2 regions of the Cupriavidus sp. 09_S30 genome follow, and region 2 is predicted to be linked to the other one. Evidence: predicted binding sites of a transcription regulator. Region 2 holds the regulator's gene; the other holds the start of a gene.
The links. The regulator FliA, encoded in region 2, starts transcription of late flagellar genes. The targets are predictions, from matches to a motif close to CTAAAGTTTNNNNNNNNNNNGCCGNTA.

Region 1 (7,014 bases), 520 kb from region 2:
GCTGGTGCTGATGGCGTCCATGGTCTGGACCACCTCGCCCACCACGATGCCGCCGCGCTCGGCGATGCCCGAGGCGCCTGCCGCAAGGCCGTTGGCGGTGTGCGCGCGCTCGGCATTGCGGCGCACCATGTCGGTCAGCTCGCTCATGCTCGAAGCCGTCTGCTCAAGCGTGGCGGCCTGCTCCTCGGTGCGCTGCGACAGATCGGTGTTGCCGGCGGCAATCTGCTGCGACGCGCCGCTGATCGAATCGGTCGATTCCTTGATGCGGCCGACCAGGTCGGTGAGCATGTCTTCCATCTCGCCGAGCCCGCTCAGCAGCCGCCCGAATTCACCGCCGCGCTCGGTGGCGAATTCCTGGCTGAGGTCGCCCGAGGCCACCGTTTCGGCGATATAGACCGCCTCGCCCAGCGGCTGCTCGATGCTGCGCGTCAGCCGGAAGGCGTAAATGACGCCGACCGCCAGCGTCGCCAGGGCCAGTGCGATCATCAGCGCGCGCGCCGAGCCTGCCTGGTCCGCGGCCTGTGCCGCGATGGCGCCGGCCTGCGCCTTGTAACGGGCCGCCAGCGCGGTGGTCTGCTCCTGTATGGCATCGAGCGCAGGCAGCACGTCCGCGCTGAAGGCGCGGGCGGCTTCAGCGCGCCCGCCCTGTCCCAGCAGCGCAGCGGTCCGGGCGGTTGCGGCGGCGTACTTGGCCTGCGCGTCGCGCAGCTTGGCCAGCGCCGCCTTGTCCTCGTCTGTGGCAGCCTGCCTGGCCAGCACGCTCAGCGCCTCGTCCATGGCCTTGCCGACATCGGAGGCGCCGGCACCCTGCACCGGCTGGCCGGCGTCGGCAGCCAGCAGCCGCGCCGTGGCCATTCTGGCGTCCGCCTGGGCGGCGGCAGCGACGGTAGCGGCGGCGCCCGCCCTGCCCCACTCATCCTCGGCGACCTGGCGGCTGGCCTCGGCCAGCCCCTCCAGGCGCAATGTTCCCACCACGGCCAGCGATGCCGACAGCACGGCCACCAGCCCGAAGCCGATCCCAAGGCGCGTCCGGATTCTCAAGTTCTCGATCGACATGATAGCTACCGCCTCCTCCTCTTCTTATGTGGATTCCGCCGGTCCCACGGGCGCCCGGCTCGGCGCCGCCCCGCGGCCCGCGCGGCGCGGCAGTCTCGCCTTGTCATTCTTCTTGATGCGTGGCGCTGCATTGCGTCCGGCCTGCGGATGCGCTGCGGCTCGACGATCAGAAATCCCATGAGGTGATGCCGCGCCGGATAGCGCCCATGGATGCTGGTCGCACGAATCGACTTCAGCACATCAGGACGGATTAACGGCAGGGCCCAGCCCGCCTTTAGGCGAAAATCGGAACCCGCCTGCTGGTGTGCAAGACTCAGTTCCGCCCCAACAGCGTCATCACCGCCTGCGGCTGCTGGTTGGCTTGCGCCACCATCGACGTGGCTGCCTGGCTGACGATCTGCGCCGCCGTCATCTTCGACACTTCGACGGCATAGTCAGCATCTTCGATCCGGGAGCGGGCCGCCGTCAGATTGGCGGCGGCGGAGGCCTGCGTATTCGCGATCGATTCCAGCCGGTTCTGCGCCGCGCCCAGGGCGCTGCGCCGGGCGTCGACGGCGGCAATCGCGCGGTCGAGCGTGGCGAGCGTATCGGGCGGCTGTTTCAGGCGCATGCCGGCGCCGGCCTCGACCAGGTTGACCACGGTGTGATTCGCACCTGCATCGGTCAGCGCGGAGTAAGCGAGCGGATAGTAGATCAGCACGTTCTCGCTGCCATTGTCAGTCCGGATGTACTGCGTGCCATCCTGGGCCGTGACCAGCGTCGCCGTCTTTCCGGCCTGCGGCAGGTTCAGCACATAGTTGCCGTTCGCGTCGAGGCTCATCACGTCGTTGAACGTGTGGCCGGCCAGATCCGTGTAGTTGACCGTGACGTTGCGGGGATCCAGGGTCACGGTGGAATCGCCGCCGAGCGTGGGCAGGTCGGAAAAGGACTGGTAGGCGGTGCTGTTGGCCTTGACGGTCAACGTGCGGGTGGCGCCATCGTCCGTCATGGCGAGCGTGGCATCGTAGTAGCGGAAATTGCCGCCGCCGGTATCCACTTCCATGACGTAGGCACCGTTGGCCCGCTGGAGCAGCCGCGTCGCCGAGGGGTTCACGGTTACGCCGCTGCTGTCCTGGAACGCCACGGTGTCGGTGGCCAGGTCGATGGCGGGCACCTGCGTGACGGCCGCCGGCGGCGAAGTGAAATCGGCCGCGGTCAATGCCGTCATGTTGTCAGCCTGGGCGGTGACGGTGCCCGTCACGCCAAATCGCAGGCTGGCCTGGTAGTAGTTGCCGGCCGAGGCGATGAAATAGCGGCCGTCGTCCGCCTGCACCAGCGAGGCGCCCGCCATGGGGACACCGGTGTCGTCCCGCAGGCTGGGGGTGCCGATGGGACGCTGCGGCACGGTCGGCACATCGTGGAAGACCGGGCCGCCCGCTGCAGGGTGGAACACGACATTGCTCAGGCCCGTGGTCGTATCCGTATACGTGTTGTAGCCAACTTCCTGGTACACGGGCCGGCCTGCGCCATCGACATCCTGCACGTACATATGCCCGCTGGCATCCCGGACCAGGTTCGGGCTGACGCTACCGGCCGGGTAGTTGACGGTGGTGGACGGACTGTCGAGCTGGACATTGGTACTGCGGCCCGCCAGCACCTTGAAGCCCGTCACCGAACCCGGAATCCCGGCGATGGTGAAGTCCTTCAGCCCCAGCGCCTCCACGCCGAATCCCACGCCGCCCAGATCCACGGCAAGCTGATCGCCGTCGTTGGCACCGATCTGCAGGCCGACCTTGCCGGCGCTGCCGTCCAGCAGCCGCAGGCCGTTGAAGCCGGATTGCTGGTTGAGGCGGTCGATTTCCTTCAGGTTCGCGTTGATCTCGGCCTGGATGGCGTCAGTGTCTTCCTGGTTGAGCGTGCCGCTCAGGCCCTGCACGCTCAACTCGCGAATGCGCTGCAGACGGGCATTGAGGGAATCCAGCGCCCCCGAGGCGGTTTCCAGCATCGACATGCCGTCCCCCGCGTTGCGGCGCGCCTGGTCCATCCCGTTTGCCTGGGCACGCAGGCGGTTTGCAATGCTTTGCCCGGCCGCATCGTCGCGTGCCGAGTTGATGCGACGCCCCGATGCAAGGCGACGCATGCTATCGGCTACTGCGCTGCCAGCCTTCGAGGCTTGCAGGCTTGCGCTGAGCGCAAGCGTGTTGCTGGCGATGACGAGAGCCATCGATTCCCCCTTCTTATATCCGGCGTCCTGCCCCGGCGCCCTGTTCTGGTGCAGATAACGGCCTGCTCGGGCGAATTTTTATCAGTCGATTTACCCCACAGAATAGGGGTAGTGCGGATGAGGCTGCGCCAAGGGCCAGGCGCGATCGCCTTCGGGGAGATGCGGGACCAGGCATTCCCGGGGGACGGCTTGCCCCTCCCTGATCGGGCGGGCGTGTACGGAGGCCGCCCCAGGGTCGACGCGGGTCGCTGCGATGGCCCGCCCTACGCGCGCGGGCGGGCGGCCGCGGCAGCGCAAAGATGGAGAGGCCGGCGACGGCCGGCCCGGCGGGCCGGCGTCAATCCGCTTCGACCAGCAATGCCCGCAACTGCGCCTTCGCTACCTTCTCCAGCGTCGAGCGTGGCAGGCTGTCGACCAGGCGCACCTCGTGCGGCCGCTTGAAGTCCGCGAGCTGCGCGGCACAGGCCGCGCGCACGCGCTCGGGCAGCGCCTCGTCCGCCTGCCCGCCCGGAATCACGAAGGCCACCGGCACCTCCTCCAGCATCGGGTGCTTGCGCCCGACCACCGCCACCTCGGCCACGCCCGGCACCAGCGCGATCACGCGCTCGATCTCGGAAGCGGCCACGTTCTCGCCGCCCACCTTCAGCATGTCCTTGGCGCGGTCCGAGAAGTACAGGAAGCCGTCCTCGCCAAGGCGCACGCGGTCCCCGGTGATGAAGAGGCCGTCGGCGCGGAACGCCGCGGCGGTGGCCGCCGGGTCGCCCGCGTACTCGAGGAAGAGCGAGACGCCGCGCTGGCCGCCCACGTAGAGGTCGCCCGTTTCGCCGGGCGCGACGGGCCGGCCCTGCTCGTCCAGCACGTGAATCCGGTAGCCGTTGGCCGGACGGCCCATCGACATCGGCGCATTGGGCAGGTGGGCCGAGCCGATCGTGCCGTGCGAGATGGTCTCAGTCATGCCCCACCAGCCGATGGTCTTGATGCCGAAATGCGCGTCGGTCGCAGGCTCGCAGACGCCACTGCCCCAGAAGCGGTAGTGGTGTCGCTTCGGCCGCGGCTGGGCCATCAATGCGCGCACGCAGAACGGCACGACCGAGGTCCAGGTGCAGCGGTGCTTGAGCGAAACCGGCCAGAAGCGCGAGGCCGAGAAGCGCGGCTGCAGCACCACCGTTGCGCCCACCCAGAGCGAGGCCGCCACCGAGTAAACCTGCGCATTGGTATGGAAGAGCGGCAGATGGACGAGGTGCACGTCCTCGGCGCGCAGGTCCTCGTGCAGCGCGCACAGCCGCGCGCCCCACAGCGCGTTGGCGTGGGTCCACAGCACGGCCTTGGGACGGGCGGTGGTGCCGGAGGTGTACTGGATGCCGAACGGCGCCATGGGATCGTGCGGGCGCGCCGCCAGGCCGGCGGGGTCGGCGTCGATGGCTCCGAAAGGCTCGCCGGGGAAGGCGCCGGCGGCCGGCGCGGCGCCGCCGTGGGTGGCGGTGACGGCCAGCCAGCGCAGCCCCGGCGCTGCCTGCGCGACCATCGACGCAAAGCGCGGCTGCGTGATCGCACCCACCGCGCCGCTGTGGCTGGCGAAGTAGGCCAGCTCGTCCGCGCTGGAGCGTGCGTTGGTGGTGACGGCGACCGCGCCGGCATAGGCACAGCCCAGCCATGCGATGACGCTTTCCGGACAGTTCTCCAGATGCACCAGCACACGGTCCGCCGGGCGCACGCCGCGGGCCTGCAGGCCGGCCGCAAAGCGCCGGACCGTTTCGCCGAACTCGGCGTAGCTCCAGCTCCGGCCCTCGCCCTCGAAGGGCTCCCAGATCAGGAAGGGGTGGTCGCCGCGGCGCGCGGCCTGGGCGTCGATGAGGCTGCGGATATCGCTGCCAGCGAAGGGGTTGACGCTGGTGTCCGGAAGGGAGTGGGAGGCGTGGGCGCTGTCGGTCATGGGTCGCGTTTGGGGGAAACGGGCCGGCGTAAGGCGGCCGCGAGGATCGGCTATCCGGCCCACTGAATCACTGAAATCGGTCGGTGCCTGCCAATTCAATGATTCAGCGGCCTAGGTGCGCGGCACTCAGAACAGCGTGTAGCCGCCGTCGATCACCAGCGTGTCGCCGGTGTGGTAGCGCGAGGCGTCGCTCATCAGGTAGATGGCGATGCCGGCGAAATCCGCGGGCTCGCCCCAACGCCGCATCGGCACGCGCTTGCCCACCATTTCCTGGAAGGCGGCGTCGGCCTGCCCCTTGGCGGTCATGTCGGTGGCGATCCAGCCCGGCAGGATGGAATGGGCGCGCACCCCATGCCGCGCGTACTCGACGGCCAGCGCGCGGATCATCGAAATCAGCCCGCCCTTGGTCGCCGCGTAGTGCTCATTGCGCGCCGCCCCTTCGATGGCGGCCACCGAGGCCGTGCCCACCAGCACGCCGCCCTCGCCCTGCTTGAGCATCTGGCGCGCGGCGCCGCGCAGGGTGAAGAAGGCCCCGTCCAGATTGACGCGCAGCACACGGTGCCAGTCTTCGGTGCGCATGTCTTCGAAGCGCCCTCCCTTCGCGCTGATGCCTGCGTTGGCGAAGCAGCCGTCGATGCGGCCCAGCACGTCGACCGTTTCGGCGAAGGCGGCGTCCACCGCCGCCTCGTCGCCGACGTCGCAGCACACCGCGTGCACGCGCCGCCCGTGCCGGGCCAGCCGCTCGACCGCGGCGGCATTCTTCTGCGCATTGGTGCCCCAGATCGCGATGTCGGCGCCAGCCTGCGCCAGGCCCTCGGCCATGCCGAGCCCGATGCCGCTGTTGCCCCCGGTGACCAACGCCACCTTACCGCTCAGATCAAACGCCTTGTAGGTCATGGCCCGCTCCTTTCTCAGAGATAGATCCGCTGCCGGCCGTGCCGGCGACGCAGGCCAGTGTCCGCGAGCGCGGCCCGCCCCCGCGTCGTCCGAAACGACGAATCCGCGCGCGCGGGCATGGCGGGCCGCCATTGCGGTGCAGCACCGGACCTAGGCGCCCCGCCGCAGCGTGGCCGCCCAGAACCCGGCCGCCATCAGGCTGAAGACGAAGCCAAGGACGCAAACCCCGCTCCAGCCCGCACGGGCGTAAACCAGGGTGGACGCCAGCGCGCCCAGCCCGCTGCCCACCGAGTAGAACAGCATGTAGCACGCCACCAGCCGGCTCTGCGCCTGCGGGCGCGCCTGCAAGATCATGGTCTGGTTGATCACGTGGATGGCCTGCCCGCCCAGGTCCAGCAGCACGATGCCGGCGACCAGCGCCGCCATCGAGTGGAACATCATCCCGATCGGCAGCCAGCTGGCCATCAGGCAGGCCAGCGCCAGCCCCGTGGCGCGCTGCCCTAGGCCGCGGTCGGCCAGGCGGCCGGCCCGCGCTGCCGCCAATGCGCCGACCGCGCCCACCAGGCCGAAGGCGCCGATGCCGGTGTGCGACATCGAGAACGGCGGCGCCGCCAGCGGCAGCACCAGCGCGCTCCAGAAGGTGCTGAAGGCGGCGAACATCAGCATGCCGATCACGCCGCGCACCTGCAGCGTGCGCTCGCTGGCCAGCAGCGCCAGCATGGAGCGCAGCAGTTGCGCATACCCCATACGCGCCGGCGGCACGGACACAGCCGGCAGACGCTTGGCCAGCAGCACCAGCATGGCGGCCGACAACACTGCCGAAGCGAGGTAGACCGCGCGCCAGCCGGCGACGTCGGTGACCAGCCCCGCCAGGGTGCGCGCCAGCAGCAGCCCGATCACCACGCCGCCCTGGGCCGAGCCGACC
Region 2 (7,014 bases):
TCTATGGCGACATCCTCGGCGTACCCGTGCACGCGGTGAAGGACGGCGCCGACCTGCGCTTCGCGCTGGATGCGCTCGCCGACAAGCACCTGGTGATCGTCGATACCGTCGGCATGAGCCAGCGCGACCGCAATCTTTCAGAACAGATCGCCATGCTTGCCGGCGTGCAGGCTCCGGTGCAGCGCGTGCTGCTGCTCAATGGCGCCAGCCACGGCGATACGCTCAACGAAGTGGTGCACGCCTATCGCCAGGAGACGGCTGCGGGCGGACAAGGCAGCGGCGGGCTGGACGGCTGCATCATCAGCAAGCTCGATGAAGCGACCCATCTGGGCGCGGTGCTCGACGTGGTGATCCGCCATCGCTTGCCGGTCTTCTATGCTTCGACGGGCCAGCGCGTGCCGGAGCACCTGGAACTGGCCCAGTCGCAGGCCCTGGTCGAGCGTGCCTTCCTGACGCCCCGGCGCGGCTCGGTGTTCGCCGATGCCGACGTGGCGCACCGCCTGGGCGCCGCCGCCGAGGAAGGCGACGCGGCCAGCGCGCCGGCGGCAGACGACATGCTGCGTTCGCTCAGCGACAGCGCCGACGCGGTCGGAACCTGCGTGGCGGAGCTGGAAGCGGGTGCGCAGGGCTTCGGGCTGCTGCGCGGGCTCTGGCAGCAGCGTGAAGACGACACCGTACCGCTGCGCGCGGTGGCCCAGCAAGTGCGCGAGTCGGCCTGCCGGGAAGTCGGCCGCCGCTGCGAGCGCTATGTGCTGGCGCTGGGCGCCAGCGCATCCGTGCAGGCTCCCGGGCGGCGTGCGCCGCAATCGGTGCAGTACGCACTGTGGCTGGCCGACCGCGACGGCTATCCGCTGGCCGCCACCGTCACAGGCGGGCGCGGTGGCGCCGGCGAGGCCGAAGCGACCACGCTGCGGGCCGCGCTGGCCGCCGCGCGTACCGTGGTCAACGTCGTCGATGCCCTGCCAGGCCCGGCGGTGCTGGCCCGCTGGCAGCAGGGCGGGGAGCGCTGGCTCGCCGGGGCCCGCAAGGGCAGCCGTGTGCTCAGCGGCGGCGCTGCCTGGAAGATCGAGACCTTGGCCGAGACGCTGACCTTCCACGCCATGGGCGACGTCTCCGTGCAGGGGCGGGAGGCCGTCCAGTGGCTGGCACAGGTGCCGGTGCGCGTGCCGGAGGGCCCGCTGCAACGCCGTGCCGGCCGCGGTGGCGCCGAGGGCGGCATCGAGGCCAGCCTGCTGGTGTCGCGCCTGGTCGAGCGGGACAGCGGCAAGTCTTTGGAGACGGCCTATCTGCTGTGCGATCCCGAGTTGGCGGGCGAGACCGGGCAACTGGCGCGCTGGGCGCGCTGGGGCCAGGTGGCCGACGCGCGCTTCCGCACGCTGCGGCACGCGCTCGATCATCTTGCCCGCGGCGCGGTGCCCAGTGCTGACGAAGCGCAATGCCGCACCGCCTTGCTGGCGCTGCAGGCCGGCCTGACCGCGCTGCGCCTCGAACATGAACCGACGGCCTCGGCGCCGGCTTTCCTGGCCCGCCTTGCCGGCCGCGTGGCGGGCAAGGGCGCGCAGTCGGGGCAGGGGCCGCTGCTGGTCGAAGGCCTGGCGCGCTTGCTTGCCTTGCTGGACGTGCTGGAAAACTATCCGGCGCGCACTGAGCGCAAGGCTGCGCCGGAGGCCACGCCTCAGGCTGCACCTTTCGCGACCGCGCAGGCCGAAGCACTCGCCGCGCAGGAATCGGCCGGGCGGTATGCCACCGTGCAACTCGCGCCGCTGGGAGAGTAAGTCAGTGCATACTCTGGCATCCGATCAGGCCGAAGGGCTGCGCCGCATGCTGGCACCGCGCACCACGCGCCGTATCGCGGTGGTGGCATGCGAGCCCGGCGCGGGCGCGACCACCGTCGCGCTCGGCCTGGCGAGTGCATTGGCCAGGCAGGGTGAGCGCGTACTGCTGGTCGATGAGGACGAGCGCGCTGCCCGCGCCGCCAGGCTCGCCGGCGCCGCGCCGCGCGCCACGCTGGCTGCCGTGCTGCAGGCGCGCGCCACGCTGGAGGAAGCGCTCGGGCCGGCACACCCGTCCGGCCTCGCCGTGCTGCCCGACGGCGGTGCCTTGCCTGACGCCTCCGCGCTATCCGGCACGCTCGCGGGCTTCCGCACCGTGGTGGCCGATGCGCGGGCCGATGCGCAGGGCGGGCTGTCGCCGCTGTCCGGCATCGCGCACAACCTGCTGGTCGTGATGCGGCCCGAGGCGGCCTCCATCACGGCGGCCTATGCCTGCATCAAGCGCCTGCACCACCGCTATGCCTGCCGCCACTTCCACCTGGTGATCAACGCCGCGTCCGGTGACGGCATCGCCGCCGCGGTCGCGGGCAATCTTGCCCGTACGGCCCGCCAGTACCTCGGTGTCGAGGCTAGCTGTGCCGGCTACCTGCCGCTGGACCCGCTGGTGCAGCAGGGCGAGCAGCTCGGGCGCGGCGTCGTCGACGCCTATCCCGCTGCGCCTGCCACCGTCGCGCTGCGCCGCATCGCCAGCGGCATCGGCGGCTGGCCGCTGCAGGCTGCGCCCGCTCCGTCCGCCTTGTCGTCCTTGTCCCCCATGGCGGGGGAACGGGACCAAGCACGCATTCACTGAAGCCGATGCCCCTCGCCACGCGCTCAGCCCGTGCCGCGCCGCCCACCCGGGCCGAGGCGATGCCGTGCCCGCGCGGCGGGGCCGCAAACTGCTTCGCGCTCTAGGAGCCACGAGAGTTCCACCATGTACACGATTCAGGGAAAGCTCGAACAAACGGATATCGTCAAGGCGCATGCCTCGCTGGTGCGCCGCATCGCACTGCAGCTCGCGGCCAAGCTGCCGGCCAGCGTGCAGCTCGATGACCTGATCCAGGCCGGCATGATCGGCCTGCTTGACGCGGCCAAGCGCTATGAAGACACCCATGGCGCCCGCTTCGAAACCTATGCCAGCCAGCGCATCCGCGGCGCCATGCTCGACGAGGTGCGCGCCAACGACTGGCAGTCGCGCAGCCTGCGCCAGTTCACGCGCCGGATCGAGCGCACGGTGCGCGGCCTGGAGCAGAAGCTGGGCCGCGCACCGCTGGATTCCGAGGTGGCAGAGGCGCTGGAGATGCCGCTGGACGAATACCAGCTGCTGCTCAACGAGGTGCACGGCTGCCAGCTGCTGCACTACGAAGACTTCGAACGCTCCGGCGAAGAGGATTTCCTGGACCGCCACCTGGGCGGCAGCGACGACGGCGATCCGCTGCTGGTGCTGATGGAAAGCGGCATGCGCGAGGCGCTGGTCCGCGCCATCGACCGCTTGCCGGAACGGGAAAAGCTGGTCTTGTCGCTATGCTACGACCAGGAATTGAACCTGCGCGAAATCGGCGCGGTGCTCGAAGTCACAGAGTCGCGCGTCTGCCAGATCCGCGGCCAGGCGATCACGCGGCTGCGCAACCAGCTGCGGGGCCTGCTTTGATGCGCGCCGGCGGCCCGGCAACGGCGTCGCCGTGCGGTGCACGCGTGCCGCGGGCTGTCTGTGTGTTCTGCATCGCGACGTCGTCGCTCGTGCTGGCCGGCGGCACGGCGCGCGCGGCCGATACTGGGCCTAGCTTTTCGTGGTCGGCGTCCGTGCAGGGACCCGCACTGCATAGCCGCGGCATGCGCACGATGTCGCCGCCCATCCTGCCCAATTACCGGCCGCCGCAGGCCGCAGGCGTGGTGACGGCGGTGCGCTGGCATTACACCTTTGTCGGCGGGATTCCGCCGGACCTGCAGGCCTATCTGTGCAATTCGGTGCGCTGCGTGATGCTGCCCGATGCCCAGGGCCGCACCGACGCCTTTCGTGGCGACGACGCCGGCCAGGGTTTTGTCTTTGCCTTCATGGTGCCGGGACGCGGCGCGCTGACGCCCGTGCTGCAGGGGCGTTCCGATCAGGTCATCGTGAATTTCCGCTAGTCCGCTGGATCATTGAACTAGGGGTGCGGCAGGCGGGCTGTGGGCCGCACGCCGGCCCGTGGCTTCGGTGTGCCTGCCCGGTGCATTGCCCGCGCAGGTCAGCGTGGGCGACCGGCGCCCGGGGATTGCCCCGGGGCGCCGGCATTGTTCAGCCGCAGGCCAGGCTGACGCCGGGCGTCGCGCCTTCGGCGCGGCCGTTGCGGCCGTACAGGCCGGCATCGGTGCCGCGCTGGCGCAACGTATGCAGCGCAGCGCTGGTGAATTCGAGGTGAGCGTTGATCACGGCGCCGTTCAGTTCACTGGCGTCGCGCGCGGATTGCGCTGCCAGCCGCAGGTCACGCCACGCCAGCGTGACCGCCGGATCGATGCGCAGCCCGACCAGCTGGCCGCTCGCGTCGGCCCGGATGCCGGCCGCGCGCATCTGCGCCTCGCGCGCCGCGCTCATGTCGGCCAGTGCGCGTGCCAGAGCGGTCTTGCGCTCGAGCAGGGTACTGAGCGCGGCGAAATCGCCCGACTTCATCGCCTCGCGTTCCTCGGCCAGCGCGCCGGCAAATGCCGACACGGCCTCGGTTTCGTGCTGCAGGCTACGGATCAGGCTCATTTCATTCTCCGCGGATAGAGGGCTGCTGTTGACCTACTTGTTCTGATGCAGCTCGCGCAGCGAGGCGAGCAGTCCATCGGCGATCTTGCTCGGGTCGATCTTGATCCGGCCTTCCACGATGGCCTGGCGGATCTCCTCGACGCGCGCGGTGTCGATGTCATCGTCGCTGTCCTGTACCAGGCCCGCGCCGATCGCGCGGACCTGGGCGGCCAGCGGGCTGACGTGCACGTCGCCCGAGGCCTGCACCGGCGACGCTGCGCTGGCGGCCGGGGCGGCGCGCGTGGCGCCGTCAGCGGGCTCGCCAGGCCGAGACGAGGTGGATTGATTGATCTTCACGGGTGTTCCTTGCTGGGTTCCTCTGGCATATCGGAAGTTCGGCGCGGAACTTTAGGCCGACTTCGCCTGGCCAGTGATGGCCTGGTCGGCATTGTCGCATGGCCGGCAGGGGCCGGCCCGGCACTGCTCCCGCGCCAGTGCCAGCCCGGATTACTGCTGCAGGACCACGGTGTCGGCACTGCGCGCGATCCCGCCGACCACCTGGCCGCTCTTCAGGCGAACCTGGACCGGTGCGCCGACGGCGGCCTCGGTCAACACCCGGCCTTCGCTGCTGACCTGGAAGGCCTCGCCCTCGACGGTCACCGTCACGACCTGGCCGGGGCGCATCGCCGCCGGCTTCTTCAGCAGGTCGGCGCGGACCGGGGAGCCCGCTGCGATGCGGTTGGCCGCCACCGCGCCTGCCACCTGGGCCGGATCGGTCACCACCGCGCGCGGCAGGGTGGAAAGATCGCCCTGGCGCACTTCGAGATCGGCGGGCGCGATCGGCTCGCCCGGTGCCAGCGCGCGCGCGGCCACATAGTAGTCAGCCATGACGGCCACCTGCGCCTGCAGGTAGCGGATCCATGGCCGTTCGCCGCCGCAGCGCACGCCGACCGTCACCCGGCCCCATGGCGAGCCACCGGCCGGCAGGAAGGGATCGGGCAGGGGGCAGTCCGGCGCGCGTCCGCCCGAAGGCGGTACCACCTGGATGCTGACCTTGCCTGGCAGCCCGGCGGTCTGACGCTCGAGGAATTGTTGCACGGCGCGGCGCACCGGGTCGTCGGCGAACGGGCTGACGGGGGCGCCGGCCTGGCCGGCGCGCGGCGGCGCAGCCTGCGTGGCGGCCACGGCCAGCATCAACAGCAGCGGGCCTGCGCGATAGAGCGGCTTCATCTCTTCTTCCCAGCATGGAACGCGCGCCAGGAGTCGGCTGCGCGTATCGGAACGCCTCACATTGTAGGCAGGCGTGCTGCGCGCTTGGGAGGGAAATGCGCGGGTTTCCGTCGCCTATTCATGCGATTGCCCTGGCGGAGCCACACCTAAGATGGCATGCCTGAAGAAGCATTGCGGTGGCAGGTGCCGCCCATGTTCTCCCTTCCACGCGAGATGCAGACATGATTGACAGACTCGACGCGGCATTCCGTTTCCAGCAGGAGGCGCTCAGCCTGCGCAACCAGCGGCAATCGGTGCTGGCCGCCAATATCGCGAATGCCGACACCCCGGGCTTCAAGGCGCGCGACTTCGATTTCTCCAGCACGCTCGCGCAGTCCATGGAGCGCGGCGCGCAGGCGCAAGGCGTATCGCTGTCCACGACCTCGGTGCGCCACCTGCCCGGACAGGCATCCGCCGGCGGCCAGCAGGATCTGGCCTACCGCATTCCGCTGCAGTCGAGCATCGACGGCAACACCGTCGAGATGGATACCGAGCGCGTGGCCTTCGCCGACAACACGGTTCGCTTCCAGTCCGACCTGACCGTGATGAACTCCAAGATCAAGACCATGCTGGCGGCAATCCAGCAGTGAGCGAGCCATGCCTGCAATGAACATCTTCGACGTGGCCGGCTCGGCCATGGCCGCGCAATCGCAGCGGATGAACGTCACCGCCTCCAACCTGGCCAACGCCGACAGCGCGGTCAGCCCGGACGGCCAGCCTTACCGCGCCAAGCAGGTGGTCTTCGGCCTGGCGCCCACGCCGGGCCAGAGCGACATCGGCGGCGTGCAGGTGCAGGGCGTGATGGAAGACCCCTCGCCGCCGCGCATGGTGCTCAATCCCACGCATCCGCTGGCCAACGCCCAAGGCTACGTGACCATGCCCAACGTCAATCCGGTGGAGGAGATGGTCAACATGATTTCCGCCTCGCGTTCCTACCAGGCCAATGTCGAGGTGCTGAACTCGGCCAAGAGCATGATGCTCAAGACGCTGACCCTCGGCCAGTAAGGCCCGGGTACCCATCGCCAAACAGTCGGATCCGCCATGACCACCACTTCCAACGTCAACAGCACGACGACCAGCCTGACCCAGAGCCTGCAGTCCGGCAGCGCCAGCGCCGCCGATCTGCAGAACAACTTCCTGACCATGCTCGTCACCCAGATGAACAATCAGGATCCGCTCAACCCGATGGACAACTCGCAGCTGACCTCGCAACTGGCGCAGATC

Region 1: the regulator FliA is predicted to act here: its motif matches at 3,315-3,341, upstream of AC1Z3O_RS23905 (flagellin N-terminal helical domain-containing protein).

What each region holds. Positions count from the first base shown of each region.
Region 1 covers NZ_JBXOWI010000002.1:826,550-833,563, reverse strand. The annotation lists gene AC1Z3O_RS23910 (methyl-accepting chemotaxis protein) at 1-1,056, opposite strand, end outside; gene AC1Z3O_RS23905 (flagellin N-terminal helical domain-containing protein) at 1,370-3,259, opposite strand; gene AC1Z3O_RS23900 (AMP-binding protein) at 3,597-5,192, opposite strand; gene AC1Z3O_RS23895 (SDR family NAD(P)-dependent oxidoreductase) at 5,319-6,089, opposite strand; gene AC1Z3O_RS23890 (MFS transporter) at 6,240-7,014, opposite strand, start outside.
Region 2 covers NZ_JBXOWI010000002.1:303,933-310,946, forward strand. The annotation lists gene flhF (flagellar biosynthesis GTPase FlhF) at 1-1,775, shown strand, start outside; gene AC1Z3O_RS21535 (MinD/ParA family ATP-binding protein) at 1,780-2,622, shown strand; gene AC1Z3O_RS21540 (RNA polymerase sigma factor FliA) at 2,746-3,462, shown strand; gene AC1Z3O_RS21545 (flagellar protein FlhE) at 3,462-3,941, shown strand; gene AC1Z3O_RS21550 (flagella synthesis protein FlgN) at 4,090-4,542, opposite strand; gene flgM (flagellar biosynthesis anti-sigma factor FlgM) at 4,576-4,878, opposite strand; gene flgA (flagellar basal body P-ring formation chaperone FlgA) at 5,029-5,751, opposite strand; gene flgB (flagellar basal body rod protein FlgB) at 5,973-6,380, shown strand; gene flgC (flagellar basal body rod protein FlgC) at 6,388-6,795, shown strand; gene flgD (flagellar hook assembly protein FlgD) at 6,832-7,014, shown strand, end outside.